Regions from separate parts of the Sporosarcina sp. SG10008 genome, predicted to be linked through region 2. Evidence: predicted binding sites of a transcription regulator. Region 2 holds the regulator's gene; the other holds the start of a gene.
The links. Region 2 encodes CtsR, which represses protease genes until heat stress. Its sites were predicted from a motif close to ATGGTCAATAAAGGTCAAACA; they were not measured.
Positions count from the first base shown of each region.

Region 1: a site for CtsR is predicted at 13,777-13,797, ahead of clpP (ATP-dependent Clp endopeptidase proteolytic subunit ClpP). Genes of this name have one in related genera too.

Region 1 is NZ_CP172607.1:220,642-235,627, reverse strand. It holds gene rnr (ribonuclease R) at 1-2,277, opposite strand, end outside; gene ACGLYD_RS01180 (carboxylesterase) at 2,370-3,116, opposite strand; gene secG (preprotein translocase subunit SecG) at 3,589-3,816, opposite strand; gene eno (phosphopyruvate hydratase) at 3,992-5,287, opposite strand; gene gpmI (2,3-bisphosphoglycerate-independent phosphoglycerate mutase) at 5,303-6,829, opposite strand; gene tpiA (triose-phosphate isomerase) at 6,822-7,583, opposite strand; gene ACGLYD_RS01155 (phosphoglycerate kinase) at 7,599-8,780, opposite strand; gene gap (type I glyceraldehyde-3-phosphate dehydrogenase) at 8,898-9,905, opposite strand; gene ACGLYD_RS01145 (sugar-binding transcriptional regulator) at 10,024-11,058, opposite strand; gene ACGLYD_RS01140 (glutaredoxin family protein) at 11,195-11,422, opposite strand; gene ACGLYD_RS01135 (YgcG family protein) at 11,518-12,318, opposite strand; gene ACGLYD_RS01130 (LemA family protein) at 12,315-12,893, opposite strand; gene clpP (ATP-dependent Clp endopeptidase proteolytic subunit ClpP) at 13,073-13,693, opposite strand; tRNA gene ACGLYD_RS01120 (tRNA-Arg) at 13,884-13,955, shown strand; gene ACGLYD_RS01115 (hypothetical protein) at 14,083-14,427, shown strand; gene ACGLYD_RS01110 (hypothetical protein) at 14,483-14,986, shown strand, end outside.
Region 2 is NZ_CP172607.1:4,373,808-4,388,793, reverse strand. It holds T-box leader at 1-6, opposite strand, end outside; gene gltX (glutamate--tRNA ligase) at 48-1,511, opposite strand; gene ispF (2-C-methyl-D-erythritol 2,4-cyclodiphosphate synthase) at 1,582-2,058, opposite strand; gene ispD (2-C-methyl-D-erythritol 4-phosphate cytidylyltransferase) at 2,285-2,968, opposite strand; gene ACGLYD_RS20565 (PIN/TRAM domain-containing protein) at 3,006-4,109, opposite strand; gene radA (DNA repair protein RadA) at 4,297-5,673, opposite strand; gene ACGLYD_RS20555 (ATP-dependent Clp protease ATP-binding subunit) at 5,753-8,227, opposite strand; gene ACGLYD_RS20550 (protein arginine kinase) at 8,584-9,672, opposite strand; gene ACGLYD_RS20545 (UvrB/UvrC motif-containing protein) at 9,662-10,216, opposite strand; gene ACGLYD_RS20540 (CtsR family transcriptional regulator) at 10,249-10,719, opposite strand; gene ACGLYD_RS20535 (hypothetical protein) at 11,698-13,398, opposite strand; gene ACGLYD_RS20530 (GNAT family N-acetyltransferase) at 13,623-14,207, shown strand; gene bioB (biotin synthase BioB) at 14,249-14,986, opposite strand, start outside.

The DNA.
Region 1 (14,986 bases), 550 kb from region 2:
TTTCTTTTTAGGCTTAGGTTTAGTACCCGCTTTTTTCGCTGCGCCTTCATAGAACTTTTTCTTTTTACTATATGTGCCTGTTTTCTTTTTATCTTTTGATTTATCTCCGGATTTATTGTCGCCATCCTTTTTCTTTGCATGGATGACTTTCGGAGTTTCTTTACGTGTACGACGGAAGTCTTGTTTCATGCCAACGATTTCAAAATCGATTGTCGATTCTTCAGGCTTCACAGCAATCACTTTCACGGTTACTTCGTCGCCGAGTCTGTATTGTTTGCCAGAACGTTCACCAATCATCATCATTTGTCTGTCGTCAAATCGATAATAATCATCTGTCATATGACTAACGTGAACAAGTCCTTCGATTGTGTTTTCCAGTTCGACAAACAAACCAAAGTTTGTAACCGATGAAATAACGCCTTCGAATTCTTCGCCAATTTTGTCGAGCATAAATTGAGCTTTTTTCAGTGACTCTGTATCACGTTCTGCTTCAACTGCACGACGTTCCCGTTCAGATGTATGCTCTGCAATATCAGCTAATATCGCACTCCAATGCGCAAGTGTCTGTGTCGACATGTCTTTTTCAATTAGATATGTCCGGATCAAACGGTGGACAATCAAATCTGGGAAGCGGCGGATTGGTGCCGTGAAATGAGTATAGAATTCTGTGGATAAACCAAAGTGACCCAGACTTTGATCTAAATACTTCGCCTGTTGCATTGAACGCAGGAGCATTGTCGAAATAACTGTTTCTTCAGGTAGTCCCTCAATTGATTCTACGATTTCCTGCAACGCTTTTGGATGGACCTTATTACCCGTTCCTTTTACAACAACACCAAAGTTCGTTAGAAATTCGAAGAAACGTTGTAATTTCTCAGCTTTCGGATCTTCGTGAATTCGGTAAATGAACGGTACTTTAAGCCAGTGGAAATGTTCCGCGATTGTTTCGTTCGCAGCAAGCATGAATTCTTCTATCAGGCGTTCTGATACAGTACGCTCCATAATGACAACATCCGTTGGCCATCCTTTTTCATCAACAAGGATTTTCGATTCCTTGAAATTGAAATCAATGGCTCCACGATCTTCTCGCTTCTGTTTCAAAATAGCCGCGAGGTCTGCCATATGGTTAATCATAGGAACAACATGTGCATATTTCTCTGAAAGTTCTTCGTCTTTTTCTTCGATGATTTTATAAACTTCATTATAAGTCATACGTTCTTTCGAGCGAATAACACTCTCAAATATTTCGTGCTCGACGACTTTCCCGTTGCGATCTATCGTCATTGTACAAGATAACGTAAGCCTATCGACACCTGGATTCAATGAACAGATTCCGTTCGATAATCTATGCGGTAACATTGGGATAACTCTATCCGTCAAGTACACGCTTGTTCCACGGTCATAAGCGTCATCACCCATTGCAGAATTCTCCGTCACATAATAACTGACATCCGAAATATGAACAGATAATATATAGCTACCATTGTCGTTTTTCACAACTGAAATGGCATCGTCAAGGTCTTTGGCATCCGCGCCATCAATTGTAATCGAAAGTTCTTCACGGAGATCACGACGTTTGAACAAATCTTCTTCTTGAACTTCTTCAGGTATTTTATTTGCCTGGTCTAGTACTGCTTGCGGAAAGTCAACTTCAATTCCATGCTTATGAATAATAGACAAGATGTCCACGCCAGGATCATTTCTGTGACCAAGGATTTGTGTCACCATACCTGTTGCTGATTTCCCGTCTACAGGCCAGTCTGTTATTTCAACAACGACTTTGTGACCGTCAACCGCATCAAGTGAATCTCCTTTACCGATGAAAACGTCCATTGGTAATTTTTTATCATCAGGAACAACGAAACCGAAGCCTTTATTGTTCTGGTACATGCCCACTACCTTTGTTGTTTTGCGTTCCACGACACGTGTAATTGCCCCTTCACGTCTACCGCCTGATGTGGCATTAACGACACGTATGAGGACAGTATCTCCGTTCATCGCGCCATTTACTTCATGTGGTGGTATGAATACATCATCCATTCCTTCTACATCCGGTGCCACAAAACCAAATCCTTTTGCATGCCCGATGAATTTTCCACGAAGGAGATTCATGCCTTCTGGCACGCCATAACGGTTCGATTTCGAGCGAATAATTTGCCCTTTTTGTTCAAGGTCAACAAGCATTTTCACTAGTTCCTTAAACTCCGCCGCCTGTTCAAATCCCAATACTTCCTGAATTTCCTGTACGGTTAGCGGCTTATACGATTCTTCTTTCATTAGAGACAGCAATTTTTGCTGTATGTCTTGTTCTAAGCTATCCAATTGCATCACTCCTTATAAGTCTATAGTATGGTCATTGGTCTTATCTTTCACTCATTCCAGTCCAATGATTCCAAGAATTTCAAAATATCTTCATGAAGTTTCACTTTTTCGGGTCCGAGTGTAATGACATGTCCCGATTGTTCATACCATTTAATATTTTTTATGTCTGATTCGGTATTGTCATAAATAACGTTTGCGGAATCGGTATCGATAACATCATCGTTTGTGGCCTGCACAACAAATAGCGGTGCATAGATGTGATCGATATGATCTCGTACATCATAGACAAGTGCACGAAGTTCTTCGAGAGAAGGCATATTTTGCGCACGTAATGCCTCTATATCTCTTTCGATGTCTTCTTCGGCTTTCCCTTCAAACTTCTTATACTCCCGTGCATATTTAAGGACACCTTCATACATAATGTCAGTTGTTCTCATCGACATTGGCGCGCACATTGTAACAATACCCTTCACTGGCTTGTTATACCCTAATTTGAGCGAAAATACGCCTCCTAATGACAATCCAGCAACTGCAATCTCATCGTATCCAGCTTCCTTTAATTGATTATAACCCGTAAGAACATCTTCCCACCACTCTTCGGGACCTGTGTGGATCAATTCTTCTGGGGGAACACCGTGGCCTTTGTAATGGGGTGCAAGCGAGGTGTAGCCTTCCTTTTCAAGAAACCGTCCCAACATCCGTACGTCCGCTGAGGTACCTGTAAATCCATGTAGCAGTAAAACTGCACGCTTCCCTCTTTCGAAAAAGAATGGTTTCGGTTGTGCAATTCTCATTTAGATCATCCTTTCTAAGAAAAGTGCAAGGCGCCGTTCAGCTCCGACAGGCATAAGACGGGCGGGCTAAGCGGCGTTCTTTGCCGAATAGTCTGACTGACTTATGTCCCGAGGAGTTGGCGCCTGGAGCTAGACACTAAGAAAAGTGCAAGGCGCCTCGGTAGACCCGAAAAGCGCTGGAGGGCCTTAAGATAAAGGCGCTCTTTGCCTTTAACTTAAGGACTGAAGCGACTCGAGGGGCTAGGCGCCTGGAGTCTGGACACTAAGAAAAGCGCAAGGCGCCCGCTAGACGCGACAGGCATAAGTCGATCCAGCGACGTGGCGCTCTTTGCCACATAGCTGGATTGCTTATGACCAAGCGGCTGGCGCCTGGAGTCTAGACAACGACCCCAGTAGAAAACTTATACTTCCCTACTTTTAATAAAAAACGCCCGACCAGTCGGAAGGTCAGGCGATAATGGTCTATTTAAGATTATACTTTCATAATGACGATTGCCAATACGATAAACAAAACGGCAAGTACAACAGTGACCCGTTGAAGTACAAGGTCAAGTCCCCGTGCTTTTTGTTTCCCGAAAAGTTGTTCGGCTCCGCCAGAGATGGCTCCTGATAGACCTGCGCTTTTCCCAGATTGCAATAATACGACTACGATCAATGATAGTGCTACGATTACGAGCAGTGTCATCAGCAAAGTATGCATTTTGTTCCACCTCCCGATTCGAACTTCACAACAGTTCTATTTTACCAAAAACAGACTGGTGTTACAACCTATTGTTCTAATTTTAAGACAGAAGTTCTCATAGTCACTCAGTGAGTTTCCACTCAATCTATTAAAAACCAAAGAAAAACCCGCCGAAGCGGGTTTTTATCAATCATTATTTTTTCAAGTTATAAAACGTTTTAACACCAAGATATTCAGCAGTATCATCTAGCTGATCTTCAATACGAAGCAATTGGTTGTATTTCGCAACGCGGTCCGTACGAGATGGTGCACCCGTTTTGATTTGTCCAGCGTTTGTTGCAACTGCGATATCAGCAATTGTCGTATCTTCTGATTCACCTGAACGGTGGGAAATAACTGCCGTATAGCCAGCGCGCTTCGCCATTTCAATCGCATCAAACGTTTCCGTCAATGTACCGATTTGGTTCACTTTGATAAGGATTGAGTTACCAATACCTTCTTCAATTCCTCGTGCCAGTTTTTCTGTGTTCGTCACGAACAAGTCATCTCCGACAAGTTGAATTTTTTTGCCTAAGCGGTCCGTCAATAGTTTATGACCCGCCCAGTCATTTTCATCCAAACCATCTTCGATAGAGATGATTGGATACTTACTGCAAAGCTCTTCATACCAATCAACCATTTCTGCCGATGTTTTTACGATACCTTCGCCAGCAAGATTGTACGTACCATCTTCTTTATTGAAAAACTCAGATGCTGCAACGTCCATTGCAAGGAGAACTTCCTCGCCTGGTTTGTAGCCTGCTTTTTCGATTGCTTCAAGGATAATAGACAAAGCTTCTTCATTGGAAGATAAGTTCGGAGCAAATCCGCCTTCATCACCCACTGATGTATTCATGCCTTTTGCCTGTAGAACAGTCTTAAGGGTATGGAAAATTTCCGCGCCCATACGAAGACCTTCGTGGAATGAAGTAGCGCCGACTGGCATTACCATAAACTCTTGAATATCCACGTTGTTGTCCGCATGCTCGCCACCGTTTAGAATGTTCATCATTGGCACTGGCAATTGTTTTGCGTTAATGCCGCCTAGATATTGATAAAGGGGAATATCAAGATAATCAGAAGCAGCATGTGCGACAGCTATCGATACGCCAAGAATTGCATTTGCGCCCAATTTACCTTTGTTGGCAGTACCATCAATTTCAATCAACGCTTTGTCAATCGTCACTTGATCAAGAACTGAAAACGCATCTTCCAATTCCGCCGAAATAACTTCATTAACATGGTCAACCGCTTGAAGAACACCCTTGCCCAAGTAGCGATCCGGATCACCGTCACGTAGTTCTACTGCTTCATATTCGCCTGTTGAAGCGCCAGATGGAACGATTGCCCGACCAAATGCACCGCTTTCCGTAAATACTTCAACCTCTACTGTTGGATTTCCACGTGAATCAAGTACTTCTCTCGCTTGGATAAGTGTAATGATTGGCATGTCATTCTCCCCTTTTTAAAATAATGGTGTGCCGGTCATTTCTACCGGTTGTTCTACTTGTAACAATTTTAGCATTGTTGGTGCCAAGTCTGCGAGTTTACCGCCTTCGCGCAAACTAATTCCCGCCTTCGTAACGATAACCGGAACCGGATTCGTTGTGTGCGCCGTCATCGGAGCCCCGTCTTGCGTAGTTACTTCATCAGCATTTCCATGATCAGCCGTTACGATTGCCGTACCGCCTTTAGCATGGATTGCGTCGATAATTTTGCCAAGGCATATATCAACCGTTTCAATCGCTTTGATGGTTGGTTCCAGCATTCCACTATGCCCGACCATGTCGGGATTTGCGAAATTGAGAATAATTGCATCAAAACGATTCGCCTCAATTCCTTCAATAAGCGATTCCGTCACTTGGTAAGCACTCATCTCCGGTTGCAAGTCATACGTTGCAACTTTCGGTGAAGCTATCAAGATTCGTTCTTCACCTATGAACTTGTCTTCTCGTCCGCCACTCATGAAAAAAGTGACATGTGGAAATTTCTCGGTTTCCGCAATGCGCAGTTGTGTCAAACCGTTGCGGGCGATAACTTCTCCAAGAGTGTTTTCCAAGTTGTCACTACTATAAGCGACATCTGCAACAATGTCGTCACTATAATGTGTGAACGTCACAAACTTCAAATCTTTATATCTTTTCGTTCCTGTTTCAAATTCATCAAAAGTAGAATCTGTTAAGGCGCGTGAAAGCTGAATGGCACGGTCCGGACGGAAATTAAAGAATACAACCGCATCCCCATCTTCAACCGTCGCAACCGGTTTACCAAGTTCTTCAATAAGGAAAGGTACAACGAATTCATCATGAACGCCTTGCTTATACGACGCTAGTACGCCTGCAGTCGGCGTAGCTGCCGTTAAAGCAGCGCCTTCAACAATTGCACGGTAGACCTTTTCCAAACGCTCCCAGCGCTTATCACGATCCATCGCATAATACCGTCCTGAAATACTTGCAAACTTGCCAACACCCAACTCTTGCATGAATGTTTCAGTCTTTTCAATGTAATCAAGAGAAGATTGTGGGCTCACATCACGACCATCCAGGAAGGCATGGACAAATACTTTATCAAGTCCATTCAACTTCGCTAGGCGAAGAAGCGCGAATAGATGCTCATAATGGCTATGTACACCACCGTCGGATAGTAACCCCATCAGATGGAGTGCAGAGCCGTTTTCCTTCGCGTGTGTAACTGCTCTCAAAAGCGTTTCGTTATCGAAAAAGTCAGCTTCCCTGATTGACTTATTAATACGAGTCAAACTTTGATAGACGACGCGACCAGCTCCAATATTTAGATGCCCTACTTCAGAGTTACCCATCTGTCCTTCAGGAAGACCTACCGCCTCCCCACAAGCTGTCAGCGTTGAATGCGGGAAGTTGTTCCATAATAGATCGTAATTCGGCTTATTCGCCTGTGCAACTGCATTTCCTAGCTTGTCATCACGAAGGCCAAAGCCATCCAAAATGATAAGCGCTACCGGACTTTTACTCATGTGCTCCAGCCTCTAGCAATTTCAAGAATGATGCAGGATCCAAACTTGCGCCGCCGACAAGTGCGCCATCGATATGTTCCATTGTGAGAAGTTCTTCAATATTGTCCGGTTTAACGCTACCGCCATATTGAATACGAATTTGGTCTGCAACTGTTTCATTATATAATTCGCCGATTGTCGTACGGATTGCTCCACATACTTCATTGGCATCTTGTGCAGTTGCTGTTTTACCTGTACCGATAGCCCAGATTGGCTCATAAGCTATGACTGCTTGTGCCGCTAAATCAGCGCTGACGCCTTCGAATGCTTTTTTCACTTGTCCCGCTACTAAATCAACAGTTTGTCCACTTTCCCGATCTTCAAGTGATTCTCCCACACAGACGATTGGCGTAAGCTTGTAGTCAAATGCTGCATGGACTTTCTTGTTGACGGATTCATCTGTTTCGTTGAAGTATTGACGACGCTCAGAATGACCCAGGACAACATAACCAACGCCGATTTCTGACAGCATCGCTGGACTGATTTCGCCCGTGAAAGCACCTTCTTTTACGTCATGCATCGTTTGTGCACCAATACCTACTGCTGAACCTTTTGTAATTTGTACAAGTTCTGAAAGGTATAAAGCTGGTGGACAGATAACCGCTTCCAATTTTTCTGAAGCTGCTGCTTTTTCTTGCACTTCTATCGCGAAACTTTTCGCTTCTTCAAGAGACTTGTACATTTTCCAGTTACCCGCAATTATTCGTTTTCGCAAAATGTTTCCCCCCGATCATTTATCGTTCAGTGCAGTGAGGCCCGGTAGGTCTTTTCCCTCCATGAATTCAAGAGAAGCGCCTCCACCAGTTGAAATGTGATCCATTTTATCTCCTACGCCGAACTTTTCGACAGCAGCGGCTGAATCGCCCCCACCAATAACTGTATATGCTTTTGTTTCAGCCATCGCTTTTGCAACTCGTTGTGTGCCACCCGCGAACGGCTCCATTTCAAACACACCCATAGGCCCGTTCCAAATGATCAATTTCGACTCTTTAATAACGTCTGCGTAAAGTTCAGCTGTTTTTGGTCCAATATCCAGACCCATCCATCCTTCTGGTATGGAATCGATATTCACGTTTTTTGTCTTTGCATCTTTTGAAAACGCATCCGCTATGACAACGTCGATTGGTAAGTATAAATTAACGCCTTTTTCTTTGGCTTTCTGAATAAATGAGTTCGCCAGGTCGATTTTATCTTCCTCAAGGAGCGAATCTCCTATTTCATTGCCTTGTGCTTTTGCAAATGTATATGATAATCCGCCGCCGATAATCAAGTTATCCACTTTGTCTAATAGATGATCGATGACGCCAATTTTGTCTTTCACTTTGGCTCCGCCAATAATTGCTGTGAACGGACGGTCAGGCTCTGATAATGCCTTACTGAGAATGTCCAATTCTTTTTCAAGAAGGAGGCCAGATACAGCCGGAATATGTTGCGCTATGCCCGCAGTAGAAGCATGTGCACGGTGTGCAGCACCGAATGCATCATTGACGAAAACATCAGCGAGTTCCGCAAATTGCTTCGCTAGTCCTGCATCATTCTTTTCTTCTCCAGCATGGAACCTAACATTTTCAAGCAGAATGATATCGCCGTTTTTCATTGTCGAAATGGTTTCTTCCACTTCTTTTCCAATGGATGAATCGAGCTTTGTTACCGGCTTGCCAATCAATTCCGCAAGTTTTTCTCCTGCAGCAGTAAGCCGCATGTCTTCATTCACTTCGCCTTTTGGACGTCCTAAATGACTCGCGAGAATAACTTTCGCACCCTGAGCTACCATATAATTGATGGTCGGAATTGCTGCACGGATCCTTGTATCATCCGTTACATTCCCATCTTCCATAGGTACATTGAAATCTACCCGGCAAAAAACGCGTTTCCCTTCAAGCTGCATATCTTTCATCGTCTTTTTCGACACCATGAAAACGCCCACCTCCATATATACTAAAAAAAAATGAGGAACGGGGTAACCCCCGCTCCTCTTACCCAACTACATTATAAGGGGTTTTATTGTTTATGGCTATATTTAACTGAATTATAGACCTTTACCAAACATATAAAGTGCCAAGTCCACACAACGTGCAGAATAAGCTGATTCGTTGTCATACCAAGTAATTACTTTCACCATGTTGTCTTCAAGGACCATCGTTGAAAGACCATCTACAGTAGATGATGAAGTATTTCCGTTATAATCTTTAGAAACTAGTGGGAGTTCATTATAAGCCAAGAAACCTTTTAGCTCATTTTCAGACGCGTTTTTCAATGCATTGTTCACATCAGCAATTGTCACATCTTTCTCAAGTTCAGCGACAAAGTCAACGAGTGAAACGTTTGGTGTTGGAACGCGGACAGCCATACCGTCAAGTTTACCTTTCAATTCAGGAATAACTTTTGTTACAGCTGAAGCTGCGCCTGTCGTAGTTGGAATCATGTTTTCTGCAGCTGCACGAGCACGTCTGTAATCCGAATGCGGTAAATCCAAAATGCGTTGGTCATTTGTGTACGAGTGAATTGTTGTCATTAGACCGCGTTTTATACCGAATTCGTTGTGAAGTACTTTTACAACTGGAGCAAGACAGTTTGTCGTACATGATGCATTTGATACGATGTTATCATTTGCCGGATCGTATGACTCGTGGTTAACACCCATTACAAGTGTCGTGATATCGCCTTTTGCCGGTGATGACAAGATAACTTTTTTCGCACCCGCTTCAAGGTGTTTGTTCAGTCCAGCTCTGTCCGTAAATACGCCTGTCGAATCAACGACAACGTCAACCCCAAGTGTGCCCCATGGTAGCGCTGCTGGATCTTTTTCTGCATATACTTTCACTCTTTTGCCATCGACAATAAGCGTGTCATTATCAAAACTGACTTCCGCGTCAAATACGCCATGTACAGAGTCATACTTCAAAAGATGTGCAAGCATTGCTGCATCCGTCAAATCGTTCACTGCTACAATTTCAATTTCCTCTTGTTTCAAAGCTTCGCGGAATACTTTACGTCCAATCCGTCCAAATCCGTTAATCGCAAGTTTCAAAGTCATAATATATTCCTCCATGTTGTTTTTTTAGTTTATAGTTAAAAAATTTCTTATAGCTACATTTACACAAAGCCCATCTAAACCTATTCCCTGAAAATACCCGTCTTAGTCATTTATACGTTTATTTATTGACGAGTATTTTCAGCATTTCAGTTGCTGCACCTTCATCAGTTACTAAAATCGTTTGTTTAGGCGCACTTGCCATATAAGCCAAGATAGCTTCAGCTTTACTGCTGCCGCCTGCGACTGAAATGATAAGCGGAATCTTCTCGAGATGGCCAGTTTGGATACCGATTGTCCGTAATCTGTGGACAACGTTACCATCCTGGTCAAAATAATAACCGAATGCTTCGCCTTTAGCTCCATTGTCTTGGATCATATCTCGCTCTTCTGTAGGCGAATTACGCATAATCGCCATTGTTTGCGCGTCGCCTACTCCATGCAGAACACAATCTGTTGTGTCATAAAGTTCAAGCATTTTCAAGACGGAAGGTTCTTTTCGGAACGCTTCATGGGCTTCTTCGCTTAACGACTCTGGATAATAAAATGTACTATACGTACCTCCACATGCCGAGGCGAAAGAGGCCGCAATGACATTCGCTTGCAAACCAATATCATCTCCTACACCGCCTCTTGCAGCGATGAATAGCAGATTATTGGTACCGCTAAACTTTTCGATATGAAGTGGAATCGATGCAATTGTACTTCCTCCAGTGACGGCGACTACTTTGCCCTCGTCAATTTTAGAAGAAAATTGTTTCGCTGCCTCCATACCAAGTAAGCTTTTCGAAGCGGTATCGGTATCGCAGTTACCTGCAACAACTTTGACTGATTGAATGCCAAGGAATTCCATTAGTCTCTTTGCAATTGACGTACGGCCCGACCAGTCTTCCATTGAAGACTCAAGAGCAAGTAAGACAGTCAATCCTTCAGTGGTGATTGAAGCTCCGTCTTTTGCAATAGTAATCAGATTTTGACCCCTTAGCGTATCCATCATGGTTCGCGTTTCCCGCTCCGATAAACCAGCCATCTGACCGAGTGGACGCCTTCCAATTGGACCAGCCATTTTTACAAGCTTTAATATCCGATATCTTTGCTGCATTAACTCCATCATTTCTGGTACGAGTTTACTCTGTGCATCCATCAAAACGTCCAATGGCTGCCCTCCTCTTTACCATAGGGACATTTAACGACCCTACATACTGAATAGCGTCCCACATAAAGCAAAAAAATATTTCTAACTTCATTATAGCTCTTTTCATTCGACTTTACAAACAATACAGCATTAATTATCAGAATAAATCAATGATATCAGCGTAGCCAATTGACCCGTAAAGCATCACATCGCCATCTTTTTCAATGACAGGAATCAAAAACATATATTTCTCATGACTTTCATCATCAGTTTCTATATCTACTATCGTCCACGTCAGCGGGAAATCCTCTTGGACAAGTTTCATCATTAATTCAGCTTCATCACAAAGGTGACAACCTGGTTTTGTGTAAAATGTCACATGCACTTTAATGCACCTCATTACTTTTATAATACCTTTAGTATAAATGAATAACAGGTGGTATGCACAGGATGTTGCCTGTGCATACCGCCCATTATTCTTTACCAGCTTCGGCCTGCTCCGCCACCACCGCCGGAACCACCGCCACCGAAACCACCAAAACCGCCGCCGGAACTACCGCCACCACTTCTGCCCCCAAAAGAACCAGGGAAGAAAATTGGCCCTCCGCTACGCCGTCCGCCCGAACCGCCTCCGCCTCCTCGGCCTCCTCTATTACTGATGACACGGAAGACAATGTAAATAATGATGAAAAGGATGACGGGGAATGGAATACCGAATCCCCCATCACTTGAGTCGGAATCTATAGTTGTGACGGGCACATCCGCGCCATCCCATCCATATTCAGCTGCGATTTCATTGTAGAATGATTTATATGCTTCCATGATCGCCATGTCAGGCTGTTGCTTATTCAAATATGGAACAGCTACTTCATCCATTATACGTCCGACTTTTCCGTCCGGAAGGGCACCCTCTAATCCATACCCGACCGATAGTTCGAAATGTCGTTTACCATCGGAATTTTTCTCCGTTGTAACGACTAGCAAAGCTCCGTTATTTTTTTCCTTATTGCCTAATTTAAATTCCCTAAGCTTCTCTACTGAATATTCCTCAACTGGCTTATCGCCTATGCTCGGGAGGATCAATACCGCAAGTTCCGCTGTCGTAGCATTATTTAATTGAATCCCATATTGCTCAAGTTCCGATTTCTGTTCAGCGGACAACACATTCGCAGTATCTTGAACGACCGGAACAGCAGCATCAGCCGAAAACACTGCTGAGTTTAACGATGTAAAAACAATCAGACATGCCGTCACCAGTATGCGGACAGCTTTTCTAATCATTCCTTGTCATCTCCAAAATCGACATTCGGCACTTCATTTGCAGCTGCATCGGCTTTAAAGTATTCCTTTTCATCATATCCGAAAATGGATGCAACGATTTTTCCAGGGAATCTTTTCACTTGCCTATTGTAATTGGCGACTACGTCGTTATAATCCTTACGCGCAACGCCCAGACGGTTTTCAGTTCCGGCCAGTTCATCCATCAGCTTAGTGAAATTTTCATTTGCTTTTAAATCAGGATAATTCTCAACGACGACAAGAAGACGACTAAGCGCACCCGCTAAGTCAGCGTTTGCATCCGCTTGTTCTGCGGGCCCATTTGCTCCGGCAAGTCTTGCACGGGAATCTGCAATGTCACTGATAATCTCTTTTTCATGGCTCGCGAAACCTTTAACCGTGCTTACCAAGTTCGGTATCAGATCGAGCCTCCGTTGTAGTTGATTTTCAACTTGTGCATACGCCTGGTCCACATCTTCTTCTAAATTAACGAATTTGTTATAACTTGGAACCAGTATCATAGCCAAAACTGCAAGTATGATTACGATTACCGCAATTGGTCCTAAAACTTTTTTCATGTTAACACTCCTCACGAGTTAGTTACTTTCATTTACCCTCTCGAACACCGTGTCGAAACTTTTTCTACAGTAGTATATACAGTATGACTATTGAAAAGGTTTCATTTATTCTAAGGCAACGTTTTTTTATAGCCACAAAAAAACGGCTTCCCATAATGGAAAGCCGACTTTTGTAGAACTTATTTAGATTCAGGTTTAGTTTTAGCTCCGTCTTTCATGTCACTGCGTGTAATAATATGGTCAATTAAACCATACTCTTTCGCACGTTCAGCTGTCATGAAGTTGTCGCGGTCCGTATCTCTCGCAATTACTTCAACCGATTGGCCAGTACGCTCAGCAAGAATCAAGTTTAGTTTTTCACGAGTGAAAAGGATATGTTTTGCAGCAATTTCAATTTCTGTTGCTTGCCCTTGTGCTCCACCTAATGGTTGGTGAATCATTACTTCTGCGTTAGGAAGCGCATAACGTTTCCCTTTAGTACCCGCCGCTAGTAGGAACGATCCCATAGATGCAGCCATCCCCATACAAATTGTTTGGATGTCAGGTTTGATGAATTGCATTGTGTCAAAAATCGCCATACCAGCAGTGACGCTTCCCCCGGGGCTATTAATGTAGATGGAAATATCTTTATCCGGATCTTCTGCTTCTAAAAATAGGAGTTGAGCAACGATAGAGTTCGCAACGTTGTCATCGATTCCACTTCCAAGCATGATGATACGGTCTTTCAATAGACGTGAATAGATGTCGTAAGCACGCTCACCGCGGCTAGTCTGTTCAATTACTGTAGGTATTAGATTCATTCTATTTCCTCCTTCAAGCTGGATAGTGTTGTCTACCTATTGAAACATAACTTCGTTTCAACTGTAACTTTATCATACATAGTATGGTCAACGAAGGTCAAATATAACGCTTTCAAAATAAGCATTGCATTCATTGAGCTACACCAGTATAATAAGTCTAGTCTGCTGCAAAAGATAGCCGATTTGTAACGCCCTCGTGGTGCAACGGATAGCACGTGAGCCTCCGAAGCTTAAGATGTGAGTTCGATTCTCGCCGAGGGCATATGATTACAACAATTTTACCCGTCATTGTTCATTCAATGGCGGGTATTTTCTATTCCCAATCACCAGGAATTCAAAACGCACCGGTTACAGTCATCCGCAGAAATAATTGACGGGGTGATGAGAATATGAAAAAACGAAAACAAATTGATTCAGCGCTATTAAACGACATTCTAAGGGTTACCAATCTAGCCAAGCCGCAAACAATTCTATCGATCCAATCAGTCATTGACGAATTCCACCGTTTCAACATGGCGAAAGGTTTGTCGGAATGGACAATTTCATCTTATGCAAAGGAAACAAAAACGTTCAACCGTTCGTTGGTTGCGTTAGAAATGTATGATGTACAGAAATATCGAGAGCATGCGGGCATTGCGAATGCTGTCCAATTTTCACCGCATGAAGAACGACTGGCCGATAGAATAATCGTATTCATCCGGAGAAAAAATCACCTGGAATCGAACTTATATTGATTAGACTTTTTAAAATGGCGTCTCAGCAATATATATTCTAGGAGGAAAAAACATTATGATTATCACACTTTTCTTATGGGGATTAGGGTTAACAGCAATAGCAGCAGTTATCGTAACGATTATAAAAGAAATCGATGGCTCTATTGGTAGGGGCAAGGCCAAGAAGGCGCTAGAAAATGTATTGGTGGAACATAAGATAGTGGACTATTATTGGGAGCAATTTGAAGATGGTCAGATACTTCTGCACGACAGGACTTATGGTAGCTTTTATGTGATAGGAAGCAACGGTGGCGCTATTGGAATGTGGTATACAAACATACTGAACGTTGAATTAGTCATTGATGATTCAGTTGCATATCAATCTTCATTAACAAGCGCAACAGGTAGAGCAATTGTTGGTGACGTTTTAGCAGGTGGAGTGGGAGCGATTATTGGTGGAGTAACTGGAAAGAAAAATAGCAGGAAAGTTGTTCATAGGGTTGAAATGATACTTTCATTTAATTCATCAGATTATCCATACAGCAAAATAACTCTTCTCGATAGTCAGCAAGGCGAAGAA
Region 2 (14,986 bases):
TTTAGTTATTAACTTTCATTTTACATTTCAAACGATGAAAGTCAACGTTATTGTTTTGCGTATTTAGCGACTCGTTCAATTGTTTTTTCTTTCCCAATCAATGCAATAGATGCCTGTAATTCAGGTCCATGCATTTGACCAGTTGTTACAACACGAATCGGCATAAATAAGTTTTTCCCTTTATGGCCCGTTTCCTTTTGAACTGCTTTAATCGCGTCTTTAATAGATGCAGCATCGAATGTTTCTAGTGCTTCTAGCTTTTCTTTGAATGCAGCCATTACCTCAGGCACTTGCTCCCCAGCGAGTACAGCTTGGGATTCTTCATCATATTCAATCTCGTGATCGAAAAACTGGGCAGATAATTCAACAATTTCCGCACCAAAGCTTAACTGATCCTGATAAAGAGCGATTAAATCATGTGCCCATGCAGCTTCTGATTCAGTCATTTCTTTATTGATGAGACCGGCATCTTGCAGATGTGGCAATGCAAAATCAATTACTTCTTCAAGATTCATCTTTTTCACGTATTGATTGTTCGTCCATGTCAGTTTTTGTTTATCGAACATGGAAGGGGATTTAGATAGACGGCTTACGTCAAACATCTTGATAAGTTCTTCGTGCGTGAAAATCTCCTCTTCTCCACCCGGCGACCAGCCAAGCAGCGCAAAGAAGTTGAACATTGCTTCAGGGAGATACCCAAGATCTTTATATTGAGAGATGAATTGAATGATCGATTCATCACGTTTTGAAAGTTTTTTACGGTCTTCGTTGACGATGAGTGTCATGTGGCCGTATTGCGGAGACTGCCAGCCAAAGACGTCAAAAATCATCAATTGTTTTGGTGTATTCGTCAAATGTTCTTCACCGCGGAATACATGGCTGATTTTCATCAAATGATCATCGATAACAACCGCAAAGTTATAAGTCGGGATGCCATTCGCTTTTACAAGAACCCAGTCGCCGACGTCTTTAGATTCGAATGATACGGTTCCACGAACTAAGTCTTCCACTTTATACGTTACGTTTTCTGGTACACGCATGCGAATCGTATGTGTAAGTCCAGCAGCTTCTTTTGCTGCCGCTTCTTCTGCACTTAAATTCCGGCATTTACCACCGTACATTGGTGCCGCAATTCCAGCAGCCTTCTGCGTTTCGCGCTCTGCTTCTAGTTCGTCTGATGTACAGAAACATTTATAAGCATGACCGCTTTCCAACATCTCTTGACCATATTTTGTATAAAGGTCAAGACGTTCCATTTGGCGATAGGGACCGTATGGACCACCAATGTCGACCGATTCATCGTAATCGATGCCAAGCCATTTTAAGTTTTCAAGTTGAGAAAGTTCTCCCGCTTCGATATTACGCTCAGTATCTGTATCCTCGATTCGAACAATGAATTTCCCACCGTGGTTACGTGCAAAAAGATAATTAAAAAGTGCTGTCCGTGCCCCCCCAATATGTAAATGGCCGGTTGGACTTGGCGCGTAACGTACGCGTACTTCTGAAGTCATATGAATTCTCTCCAATCTGATTTTACTACTGTTTGCTATTTTACCACTTGCCAGGGCTGTTTAAAAGGTGTTACGCCTTAATGAGCAGAATCGTCGCCATAGAAGCAATTCCTTCTTCTCTTCCAGTGAAGCCTAATTGTTCCGTTGTCGTCGCTTTAACATTCACTTGTGAAATATCCGCTTTCAATAGCTCAGCAATACGTTTACGAATTACTTCAATATAAGGTGACATCTTCGGCTTTTGCGCGATAATCGTGCAATCGATATTGCCAAGTTTATAGCCTTTCCCTTCTACAAGAGCCCAAATCTTTTCTAATAGCACCGCAGAATCAGCATCTTTAAATTCAGCACTTGTATCTGGGAAATGACGGCCGATATCCCCTTCAGCGATTGCTCCAAGTGCTGCATCAGTAATAGTATGTAAAAGCACATCCGCATCAGAATGCCCTGTCAGCCCCCTGTCATGCGGTATCGTTATACCACCAATGATAAGTGGGCGACCCTCTTCAAATTTATGCACATCAAAACCTTGTCCTATCCGAATCATCAAAAAACCTCCTATTTTTCTTCTAACGAAAAGCGTAAGCGCCTATAATAAATGAACGCAGCCTAAATGCGCCACTTCCTGTGGCAACAGCTGCATGACCTACATCCTGTAGGCCACCGACAGGCATAAGACGATTTGCGAGGAGGCGTACTTCAGCCACACAGCAAAACGGCTTATGACCCAAGGGGCTGGCGCCTGGAGCTAGACACTAGTTCAGGTTGAAAACTTATACTTTCTTTCTTCTCAATAAAATCTCTCCGAACAGGAGATCTTCCTGAGTGGTCATCTTCACATTGTCATACGTACCTTCAACAATTCGTACGGATTCTCCAAAACGTTCGACCAACATCGATTCATCCGTACCGAGAAAGCCTTGTGCCTGTGCTTCGTCAGATGCTTTTTTCAGCAATGCATAACGAAATGCTTGGGGCGTCTGAATGATCCATAACCTGCCACGATCCACCGTCTCCTCGACAATGCCATCCTCAGCATATTTCATCGTATCTTTTGCCCGCACACCTACGATTGCTGCACCGTGCTCGTCAGCCACTTTTACAAGCTCAGTAATGACTGTTCGACGAATGAACGGCCTTGCAGCATCATGGACAAGGACAATGCCGCCCTTGCCATGCGCTTTCATACATGCAGCCACGCTATCTTGTCGCTCCCCGCCACCGTCGACCATTGCTACCACTTTTGTAATCGCAAATTGTTCAAGCATTGACTCGATTTGCATACGTTCGTCCGGTTTTACCGCAAGGATGACCCCGTCACACGCTGGATCCTCCTCGAATACTTCAAGTGTATGGATAAGAATCGGTTTGTCATCTAATTTCAAAAAAAGTTTATTGTAGCCGGCGCCCATTCGCTGACCGCTCCCAGCTGCTGGCATCATAACTGTATAGTTCAAGACTTCTCTTCCTTTTCTTTTCATGATTAAAAACTACTTAATTCATCTTTGAAATCTTACCGTTTTTAAGTTTCGCAAATATCATTCGTCCTGCCGATGTCTGCAATACACTTGTTACGACAACGTCGATTGCATTGCCAACGTGGAATTTCCCATCTTCAACAACAATCATTGTGCCATCATCCAAATAAGCGACGCCTTGGTTATGTTCTTTACCATCTTTAACAATAACAACATGCATATCCTCACCAGGAATAACAACCGGCTTCACCGCATTTGCAAGGTCATTGATGTTTAGCACGGAGACACCGTGTAAATCCGCTACTTTATTCAAATTAAAATCATTTGTCACAACGAGTCCACCCATCTTTTTCGCTAGATGGACGAGCTTCATATCGACTTCAGGAACGCCAGCAAAATCTTCATCTGTGATTAAGATATTCGGACCATCATCAGTTTGCATACGCTTCAGAACGTCCAGCCCGCGTCTGCCTTTCGTCCGTTTCAACGTGTCTGAGGAATCCGCAATATGTTGTAATTCAGTCAACACAAACTGCGGTACAACAAGCACTCCTTCAAGAAAACCGGTTGCCGAAATATCAGCAATCCGACCATCTATAATAACACTTGTGTCCAATATCTTGTAAAGCTTACCTTTAGTCTGAGTAGATGTATCCTCCACTTCTTTCTTTTTGAGTCCACCGCTTTTTGTAGATTGCACCGTGTGAATTATTTCCTCCCGTTTCTTAAACCCGACTTGAAAACCTAAATAGCCAAGAATAATCGACAACAGGATTGGAAGGACAGACGTTATAATCGGTATCTGGATACTGCTCACTCCAAAACTGACTAGGAACGCGACACTCAAACCGACAACAAGACCGATTGTACCGAATATCAGATCAAAAACCGGTGCTTTCAATAACCTTTCTTCCATCCATTTAATGAAATTAACAATTGGTTCTGTTAGGAAAAGGCTGATTAAAAAGAGCAATATTGCTCCTAGGATTGCAGACACGTATGGATTATTAATCCATGGGCTCGTAGTAAAAGAAAATAATTTAAATAAATGCGGTAAAAATAATACACCCAGTGTTCCACCGATAAGCAAAAATGAAACTTGAACTACCTTTTTCAACATATGAACCACCTCCTTTATTTTTTAATTATACATGTTTCCGCTTCAAACCGCCTTTATAAGGTCAGGTAAGTGTGATATTTCCTTCTATTCTGTTAGGACTCCCTCCAACATGTGAAAGTTTCTCATTTACTGCATCTTTACAGTATAAAAGTGACAGGACTGCCACAATTGCAGCCCCGTCTTCTACTCAATCTTTAAAAGCAATTTTCAGTGCATCACTGACTGTTTCTACGCCTATTACGCGAATGCCTTTCGGATATTCCCAACCGCCAATATTTGAAGCGGGAATAATCGCACGCTCGAACCCGAGTTTTGCGGCTTCGGTCACACGTTGTTCAATTCTCGATACTCGTCGTACTTCACCCGTCAGCCCGACTTCACCGATAAAGCAGTCAGACAAACCAGCCGCCAAGTCACGATAACTGGAAACGATGCTCATTAGCACAGCCAAGTCGATTGCCGGCTCATCCAACTTCACGCCGCCCGCCACTTTAATATAGGCATCCTGAGCCTGCAACAGCATCCCCATACGTTTCTCAAGTACAGCCATTAACAATGACACTCGGTTTTGATCGAGCCCAGTAGCCATACGTTTTGGATAGTTAAAACTAGATGGTGTGACAAGTGCTTGAATTTCAACAAGAATCGGCCGGGTTCCTTCCATAGATGCAACAACCGTTGAACCCGCTCCCCCCTGGGATCTTTCTCGCAGGAATAACTCGGACGGATTCAGTACTTCTTTCAAACCGGACTGCAACATTTCAAATATCGCAATTTCATTCGTAGAGCCAAAACGGTTTTTCACACTGCGTAAAATTCGGTAAGTATGATGCCGCTCCCCTTCAAAATAAAGAACTGTATCCACCATATGCTCAAGTAACCGCGGTCCTGCAATCTGCCCGTCTTTCGTTACGTGGCCAACAAGGAAAATAGCAATATTTTGCGTTTTAGCAATGCGCATCAGCTGAGCTGTACATTCACGCACTTGAGATACACTTCCTGGTGCTGATGCTACTTCGGGATGATGTACGGTCTGGATGGAGTCGACAACGACAAACGTCGGTTTCACATCCGCTATCGTTTCGTGAATTAATCCCAAATCAGTTTCTGCATAAATATAAAGTTCATCTGATTTTACGCCAAGTCGTTCTGCACGTAGTTTTGTCTGTCGAATTGATTCCTCACCTGAAATATAAAGAACACGTTGCCCTTTGTTCGCCAACAGTGAAGATACTTGAAGAAGGAGTGTCGACTTTCCTATACCCGGATCTCCACCGATTAAAATAAGTGAGCCGGGGACAATTCCGCCACCCAAAACGCGGTTGAACTCCTCCAAGTCTGTGCCAATTCTTGGTTCTTCTATCATCTCGATTGAGCTGATAGGCAGCGCCTTTTGACGGACGCCCTCTGTATGCTGAAATGCACCACGTGGCCCTTTTTGAACGGCTACTTCAACTTCCTCTTCCATCGTATTCCATTCTCCGCAACCTGGGCACCGCCCCATCCACTTCGCCGATTCATAACCACATGATTTACACATAAACTTCGATTTTCTTTTTGCCATGGAATCCTCCGAACACGAAAAGGACAGCCCATTCCTACCGAAAAGAACTGTCGGTGGGATGGACTATCCAGTTCACACTTTATTTTTCGAGTACTTCTTCTTTTTTCGCAACTTTCGGTTGTTCAGCGTCGATTCCTGTCTTGACGACAAACTCTCCATCAACCACATCGACAAGTACTTTACTACCTACCAGTACTGTTCCTTTTAGAAGTTCTTCAGACAAACGGTCTTCAATGTGTTTCTGGATAGCGCGGCGTAGTGGCCGAGCACCATATTCCGGATCATAACCAACATCAACGATTTTGGTTTTCGCTTCATCTGTCAACTCTAGTTCAATCTCTTGTTCGCCTAGACGTTTCGTCAATTCATTCGACATAAGCGAGACGATTTTACGCAAATGTTCTTTTTCAAGTGCATGGAAGACAATCATTTCATCCACACGGTTTAAGAACTCGGGACGGAACGCTTTCTTCAACTCTTCAAGCATCGCTGATTTCATGCCTTCGTAATCGCGTCCCGCATCTCCCAGATTAAATCCGACATAACGATTTTTCCGCAATTCTTGTGCTCCTACATTGGAAGTCATGATAAGAACTGTGTTTCGGAAATCTACTAAGCGTCCTTTTGAATCCGTCAATCTGCCATCTTCCAGTACTTGAAGGAGAATGTTAAAGACATCCGGATGAGCTTTCTCGATTTCATCTAACAAGACTACCGAATAAGGTTTGCGACGAACTTTTTCTGTTAACTGTCCGCCTTCTTCATAGCCGACATACCCTGGTGGTGAACCGACTAGACGCGATGTCGAATGTTTCTCCATGTACTCGGACATGTCAACACGAATCATTGCATCTTCATCGCCAAACATGACTTCCGCAAGCGCTCTTGCCAATTCCGTTTTCCCGATACCTGTTGGTCCAAGGAAAATGAACGAACCAATCGGACGTTTCGGATCTTTCAAACCTGCACGTGCACGTCGTATTGCCCGGGAAATAGCAGTTACTGCCTCACTTTGGCCAATGACACGTTCGTGTAGCATTTCTTCCATGTTGAGCAGTTTTGCAGATTCCGTTTCAGCTATTTTAGATACCGGTATTCCAGTCCACATCGCTACAACTTCTGCGATATCTTCAACTGTCACTTCGGATTCTTTTTGACCCTGCTTTTCTTTCCAATCTGTTTTCGTTGTTTCAAGTTCTTCTTTCATCTTTTGTTCTTTGTCGCGGAACGATGCCGCTTTTTCGAATTCTTGGCTTTGGACAGCTGCATTCTTTTCAGAACGAATTGCTTCTAATTTCAATTCCAGCTCTTTCAAGTTAGGCGGTGTCGTGTATGAACGAAGGCGTACTTTTGAACCCGCTTCGTCGATTAAGTCAATCGCTTTATCCGGAAGGAATCTGTCAGAAATATAACGATCCGACATTTTAGCAGCCGCTTCGATTGATTCATCTGTAATTTTCACACGGTGATGCGCTTCGTAACGGTCACGCAAGCCATGGAGAATTTGGATTGTTTCATCGACAGTTGGCTCGTCGACTTGGATCGGTTGGAAGCGTCGTTCAAGCGCAGCGTCTTTTTCAATATATTTACGGTATTCGTCAAGCGTCGTTGCACCGATACATTGCAATTCACCGCGTGCCAGCGAAGGCTTCAGGATATTAGATGCGTCGATTGCACCTTCAGCTCCTCCTGCCCCAATCAGCGTATGCAGTTCGTCGATGAATAGGATGATATTGCCCGCTTGGCGAATCTCTTCCATTACTTTTTTCATGCGATCTTCGAATTCACCACGGTATTTCGTACCCGCGACGACTGTTCCCATATCGAGTGTCATAACACGTTTGTCACGGAGAATTTCCGGCACTTCGTTATTAATGACTTGCTGTGCGAGTCCTTCAGCAATTGCAGTCTTACCAACACCTGGTTCTCCGATAAGTACTGGGTTGTTTTTCGTTCGGCGTGCTAATACTTCAATAACACGTGTAATTTCCTTGCTACGTCCGATAACCGGATCGAGCAAGCCTTCACGTGCCACTTCCGTTAAATCACGTGCCAAGCTATCCAATGTCGGCGTTGCAGCAGAATTCGAAACGCCTTGACCTGTAGCCGAGCTATCATTACTTCCCAGCAACTGAAGTACTTGTTGACGCGCTTTATTCAGACTAACGCCAGCGTTATTCAAGACACGCGCTGCAACCCCTTCACCTTCACGGATAAGTGCTAGCAAGATGTGCTCTGTTCCGATATAAGAATGACCCAGCTTACGTGACTCATCCACGGATAATTCAATAACTTTTTTTGCTCTAGGTGTGTAATGAACGATTGGACCGACATCCTTTGTTCCAGCACCTACAAGTTTTTCTACACCTTGTACGATTGTTTCAAAGTTGACACCTATCGCTTCAAGCGCTTTTGCAGCAATACCTCCGCCTTCACGAATAAGTCCAAGTAAAATATGTTCTGTTCCAATGGACTCGTGTTTCATGCGGATTGCCTCTTCTTGGGCAAGTTGCAATACTTTCTGTGCACGCTGTGTAAATCGATTAAACATCATATTCAGTCCTCTCCTTCTATACTATATATATACAATCAATTCCCCAAAAAACCATACATTACTCAAATGAATTCCTTTTCTAGAAAAGCGCAAGGCACCGTTCAGCCTCGACAGGTAGGAGGAATAATGCATTTCACAATCCCTCCCATTGCACATGGGCCTAGGGGCTGGTGTCTAGACACCAATCCATGCAGTAAACCTTATGTTTTCATTCCTCTCTAGAAAGAGGTAAGAAAACAACCACCCTTTTATACGTATTCAACCGAACACGCAGGAACTCCTTTATTGGCAAAATTGACTTTGACTATCTTTGACCTAACTATACCTAAACAAAAGACAATGTGCAAAATACCTGCTCACTCTTCCGTATTAATCTCAGTCGGAGGAGAGGATTTCTCTACATTGAGTCGTTCTCGAAACAGTTTCGCTCTGAATATATCCCGTTCTTCTTGTGATAACTCCGTGCTTGCATATTGTTGTAGGAAACCTGCCTGCATGAATATCATCAGTTCGTTCAAAATCGACATGTCAACGTCCTGGATGATGCCAAGATCGATACCGAGTCTGACGTCCGAAAGGCATCGTGCTGCCTCGCCTGACGGTAATAGTCGCGCATAACTAATTGTACCCAATGAACGGAATAGCCTGTTCTCAAGCGCAATTCTCGACTTTGAAAGTAACAATTCCCGCGATTTCCGTTCATGCCCAATTAACCGAGATGCAATGTTTCCAAGATCCGCGAGAATCTCTTGCTCCGTTTTACCAAGCGTCGTCTGATTTGACACTTGATAGACATTGCCAGGTGCTTCACTTCCTTCGCCATAACTCCCTCGGACGATGATTCCAAGCCGTGAGATAGCCGGGATAATACGATCAATCTGCTTCGTCATTGTAAGTGCCGGTAAATGCATCATCACAGATGCGCGCATGCCGGTTCCCGTATTCGATGGACAGCTTGTCAAATAACCAAAGTCTTCATCAAAAGCATACGGCAGTTCTTTTTCAAGGTAATCGTCAACCTGATCAGCCTGTTTATAGGCATCCTCAAGCTGTAACCCAGGATAGATGCATTGAATGCGGATATGGTCCTCCTCATTCACCATGACACTTATGGTCTCGTCTTCTGATAGAAGAACTGCGCCATGCCTGTCAGGAATTGCGAGTTGCGGACTGATCAGATGTTTTTCAACAAGTACTTGGCGTTCCAATGCAGGTAGATCGGACATCTTAGTATAGGAATAGCCACTTTGCATGGTATCAAGCAAAACACCCGTAACCGCTCTGTCTACCGCCATCGCTTCTTCTTCAGTGAACGCGATAGGAAAACGATAGCCTGTCAAGTTGCGTGCAAGTCGAATTCGCGTCGACATAACGATGTCTGAGTGCTCTCCGTAAGCAGTCATCCAAGGGGTTACCGCATCACGCATGAATTTTTCAATCGACATCGTTTTCTTCACCTCCAAGGGAAAGGTGTTGCTTTAGTGTATTCGCTTCATCACGCAAAGCTGCCGCTTCTTCAAAATGCTCAGCTTCTACTGCCTCTTTCATCTTCACTCGGATCTCTTCAATTTTCTTTTTAACTGCATATATTTCATTAAATGAAACCGGTACTTTCCCGGTATGAGTTGAATGGCCATTGTGAAGCTTGCCAAAAACTTGCGGTAAGCTGCCACGAAATGTGTCATAACAGTCGGCACAGCCAAACTTCCCAATATCGAGGAACTTCGGAAACGTTAAACCACATGAGGGACATTCGGGTCCTTCAAACGACTCTCCCCGCGTTTGCGGTTGTGCCTGGAAAGGATCAGAACCGCTAAACCAGTGAGATAGGAACTGCTGAATGGACAACGGCTCTTGATTGGGGTCGAAATGGAATGTTTGTGATTGAAATGCGCATTTCTCACATAAATGGCGTTCCAGCGATCCGACTACACTTTCTTGCGTAATCGTAATGGACGCAGTTCGTTCTTTACAATTTTCACATATCATCGAAAGCCACCTCATATCAGTTGGATTGGTGATTAGTTACGCTGTTCGTAAATAAGCGTCAAGAGCATTGCTTGTAAAATGCGTGCACGCATGATATCGCGGTCTGGAAGTGGCTGATGGATAGTTCTTCTATCAACCGCAGCAAGAATGAGCTTTGATTCGCGCTCCGTTATGACTTCTTCTTCAATTAGTCTGTAAACGACATCTAAAGCCATCGTATAAGAGGCTCCCGATTGGATACCGCCTAAAATATGTTCTATCAATTCTTTACGGGAATTCGCCTGAACGCGGAAAATACGTATGTAGCCACCGCCTCCACGCTTCGATTCAACCGCATAACCACGCTCCGCCGTGAAGCGGGTCTTAATAACGTAATTGATTTGAGACGGGACGCACTGGAACTTTTCAGCGACTTCATTGCGCTTAATTTCGATGGTTCCACACTGTCCCTCTTCGATTATTGCTTTCAAATATCCTTCAATAATGTCGGAAATGTTTCTCATACCCTCACCTCTTTCATACGGGGGATAAGCCGTTGACTTTGACTATCTTTGACTTGATTGTACATGATATTCCGCATGTTCCGCAATCGATACGCACCAGACTTAACAAGTATCGGCATGTGACAATACGTTTTAACCGTACAAAAAAACAAAAGCGGAAGCGCCTGTTAAGAAGCATAAGAGTTCAGACGTGGAATTGCTCCTTTTGCAGGTTATCCACTGTACGAGATTTTATAGTTTACTATATATGTTGAACAGATGAATACGATGTATGCGCTTTACAAGGGCTATTGGTAGGCCGCCGGAAATTCTAATACTTGGAATGAAATAGAACTCCTACCAATACCGCTTCGACGCTTTGTGGATGCCTCCCGCGATAAGCCAGAAAGAAGACCACTTTCAGTCTTATCGCTTCGGCTACCACGAAGTCGCGCCTTCGCTGGATGGTCAATGTGAGAAAGAGCATTTCATTATCTGTGATGAAATCTGCAAGTTGGAGTACGTCTTTCTTGACTATAAGTAGTATCAACTAGTAATCACATTATAGTCTCGGCATATACATCTCAAAACCACATTTCTCTCGATAATAAACACCCTAGTGCAGGCGCGGCAACGGGCTCGCCAAAGCGCCAAGCGTTCTACAATCCACACCCCGAATTAAGAAGCCACTGAAAAAGTTCTTTTTTAATAGTAAGAACTAGTTGATTGTAGTGAAGAGCGGCGACTCCAGCGGGAACAGCGCGAGCTGAAGACCCCACAGGAACGCAGTGACGAGGAGGCTGAAGCCGTGCCCGCGGAAAGCGTCCGCTCGGAACGGAAATCAACGGGATTGAAGGAAACAGGACTTTTTCAGCGGCCTCCGAATTAATACTCTCTCCTTATTGAGCGCCACAGTAGATTCAATGGGATTCTTTAATTCAACATATATAGCAACTAAAAATGGAGTGCAAGGCGAATTCGCCTTGCACTCCATTTCCGTTATTCCATGCTAACATTCGTCAACTCTTTCACAGGCAAGAATAGTTCACCCGTCTCTAAATATGTCACAACAAGCTTATCGCCTTGTTGAACATAGATCGAGAGTGGCACAGCTTCCGAAGAGACGATGAAGTTGCGTCCATCATCCGCTAAAAACGAAACAAGTGTAAAATCACCGACGCGCTCTTTGAATACACGCACGACCGTTACGGCCGCTTTCGCCTCTTCCGCACTCGAGCTACCATCTACACCGCTACCTCCGCGCTGAAGAGCTGTCTTATACAATTTCAATGCTTCGTTCGGCGTATTGCCGTAAACCGATATTTCCGGATTCGCTGCTGATACAATGAAGTAATTTTGCAGGAATCCATTTGAATCGAGCACTGGCGTTAACCAACTCGCTTCTCCGTAGAAGTTATACAAGACCGGCATTTCGCCGGACCATTTCTTTTCAATGAATTTCTTCTCGATAATCTGCAGTGCCCCTTGCGAATCCATATAGGACTCTTCCAGATTACCTGAATAATACGTTGCTTTTCCTGTCTTACCATCCGTCAACGCATAGCCAAGCATCGAGTCGACACCTTCTTTTGGACTTGTAAAGTCTGTGAAGTAATACATATGACCATTCTCGTCAAAAATCGGGCTTACATTCGCCTCTGTTCCTTCATCAGATGGCAACTTGACATCTTTCTTCCCAACGACTGAATTCCAGAAACCGTGGATATAGTTCCCGAAGTAACTATTTTGCAAACTGACCGCTTCAGGTGAAACAGCCCCGTCGATGAATTCAGGTATATCTGCAAGCGAATACTTTTTCACATCACCATTAGCAGGATCGACCATTACAATCCCTTTTACATCAAAGCCGTTACGCGCGGAAATGAATTCCCCATAAGAACGGATATAGTACGGTTTTCCATCGTCGTCAATTTCAAGTTGAACATCCCCGTAAAAAATAAGGTTCGGCATTTTCATCCGTATATGACGCTCCACTTGTTTGTGGAAGTAGGACGACGGTGTATACGTCATTTCTGCTTTCACAAATTTCGGGTTATCAGCCGAGTCTGTTGCACTCATCGTAAAGTAGCCAGGCGTTGTATCAGCACTCCACCATTTAAAGAAGCCCGAAAACTCCACGGGTGCAATGTAGACAAATTTGCCATCGACTTTTTGAATTTGCAGACTGCCGAGCTCATAGTAACTCGTATTCGGAACTTGCCCGAATGCTTTCTTCATCTTATTGCGTGCAAACTTCGGTGGAACACTTGCCGGCGTTTTTGTTTCATCGAACGCTGAAATCTCCACTTGCTGATCCATTTCAACTGCTTTGTATTTCTTGTCGGCGTTGAAGAGCGGCGCGCTAAGTATATATGCCCCAAAAACAAGTGCACCGAGGAACAGGACCAATTTCACTTTGCGGTCTTTGCCACCTGCCGACAAAGCACCTAGCAAAGTAACGACTAAAAGCACCATCCACAGAGACGTCCAGTTACGGTCCATGTTTGTCGTATAGTAAAACACGAATACGGCTATAGCAGATAATATAGCTACGGTAGCAATCGCAGCTCCTCTATTAAAAGGAGTTCTTACAGCTTCCTCATCCGCACCGCGCTTCGCTTGAGTACTTAATATAAATGGGACAATCACTAGACTGAACACGATGCCCACAATAATTGAGAATATAAGTAAATTAAACATATATACACCCTTTTCCACTGAGTAAGATTTTTTGTTGTTAGCTAAGTATACGGATAATCTAGGAAATAGTTTCATTTACTTAATTAAAACCGAGCAAGTTTATTTATTTAAAATAATGGGTATACAGTAGAATAGAGGATTTTTTACTACCCTTCTTTTTTCCTCGGTCTCACAATCCAAAACAAAAAACTCCGGGGTAAATAAACCATTGGAGGCAACACATTTTGAATTGGTATGAGAAGCTAAATGAATACTTCCCCGTTGAAGAGATGAAGTCAAAGGAACATATGGATGCGTTACTAACTGACAAGAAAAGTGTTTATAAGAAGGATGAAGGACCTCATCATGTGCTCATGTATGTCGAGTTCGAGAAGTTTATATTCGTCGACTACTTGTTCGTTTCAACACAATCACGCGGCATGGGACTTGGCAGCAAATTATTAACAATGTTAAAATCCAAGAATAAACCGATTCTCCTTGAAGTGGAGCCAGTCGATTATGAAGATACAGATACTGCAAAACGACTTAAATTTTACTCACGTGAAAACTTCACACATGCACAGCGCATCGGCTATAATCGTCGCTCCCTTGCAACAGGCGAAAATACGGTACTTGAAATCTTATACTGGTCGCCAACTGATTCAGGTGAAGAAGAAATCTACAATGCAATGACACAGACGTACGATGAAATCCACACTTATAAAGATGAAATATTTTATGGTAAAAAGTACGATCCTACTGATAAAGTACTTATTTTTCACACAAAAGGCAAAAGAGATATTCTGCAACCATTTGATACACCTGAATGAAAAAATGGACATCCCGTCGAAATGGGATGTCCATTTTTCAATCACACTGGAACAGGCTGTTTTGCTAAAGGTTCTAAGTCTATTTCGAATCCCATATCCTTCAGCGTTTGATAGTCTCTTTCACTTTCCTGGCCGGTTGTCGTTAAATAATCCCCAATAAAAATCGAGTTTGCCGGGTATAGCCCTAACGGCTGAAGACTGCGTAAGTTCACTTCACGCCCGCCGGAAATCCTGATTTCCTTTGTGGGATTAATGAATCTGAACAAGCATAGTACTCTCAAGCAATAGAGCGGTGTTAACTCGTCTGTCCCGCCAAGGGGTGTCCCATCCACGGCATGTAAAAAGTTCACCGGAATCGAATCTGCATCCATTGCATACAAACTGCGTGCCATTGAAACGACGTCTTGTTTCGTTTCACGCATACCAATGATAACGCCAGAACATGGTGAAATACCCGACTGCTTCACAAGATCGACCGTGTTTACGCGGTCCTCATATGTATGAGACGTTGTGATACTTTCATGGTGGGCTTCCGACGTATTGATGTTGTGATTGTAACGGTCGACGCCAGCATCTTTCAATCGGGACGCTTGGTCCGGTTTTAACAGTCCAAGACATGCACAAACGGTCATATGCTCATACTTCGACTTGATTTCCTTCACGGAATTAATAACAATTTCGAGTTCACGGTTTGCAGGACCTCTCCCGCTAGCCACAATACAGTAGGTTCCTGCATTCAATTCGGCTGCTCTAGCTGCACCTGCTACAATTTCTTCTTT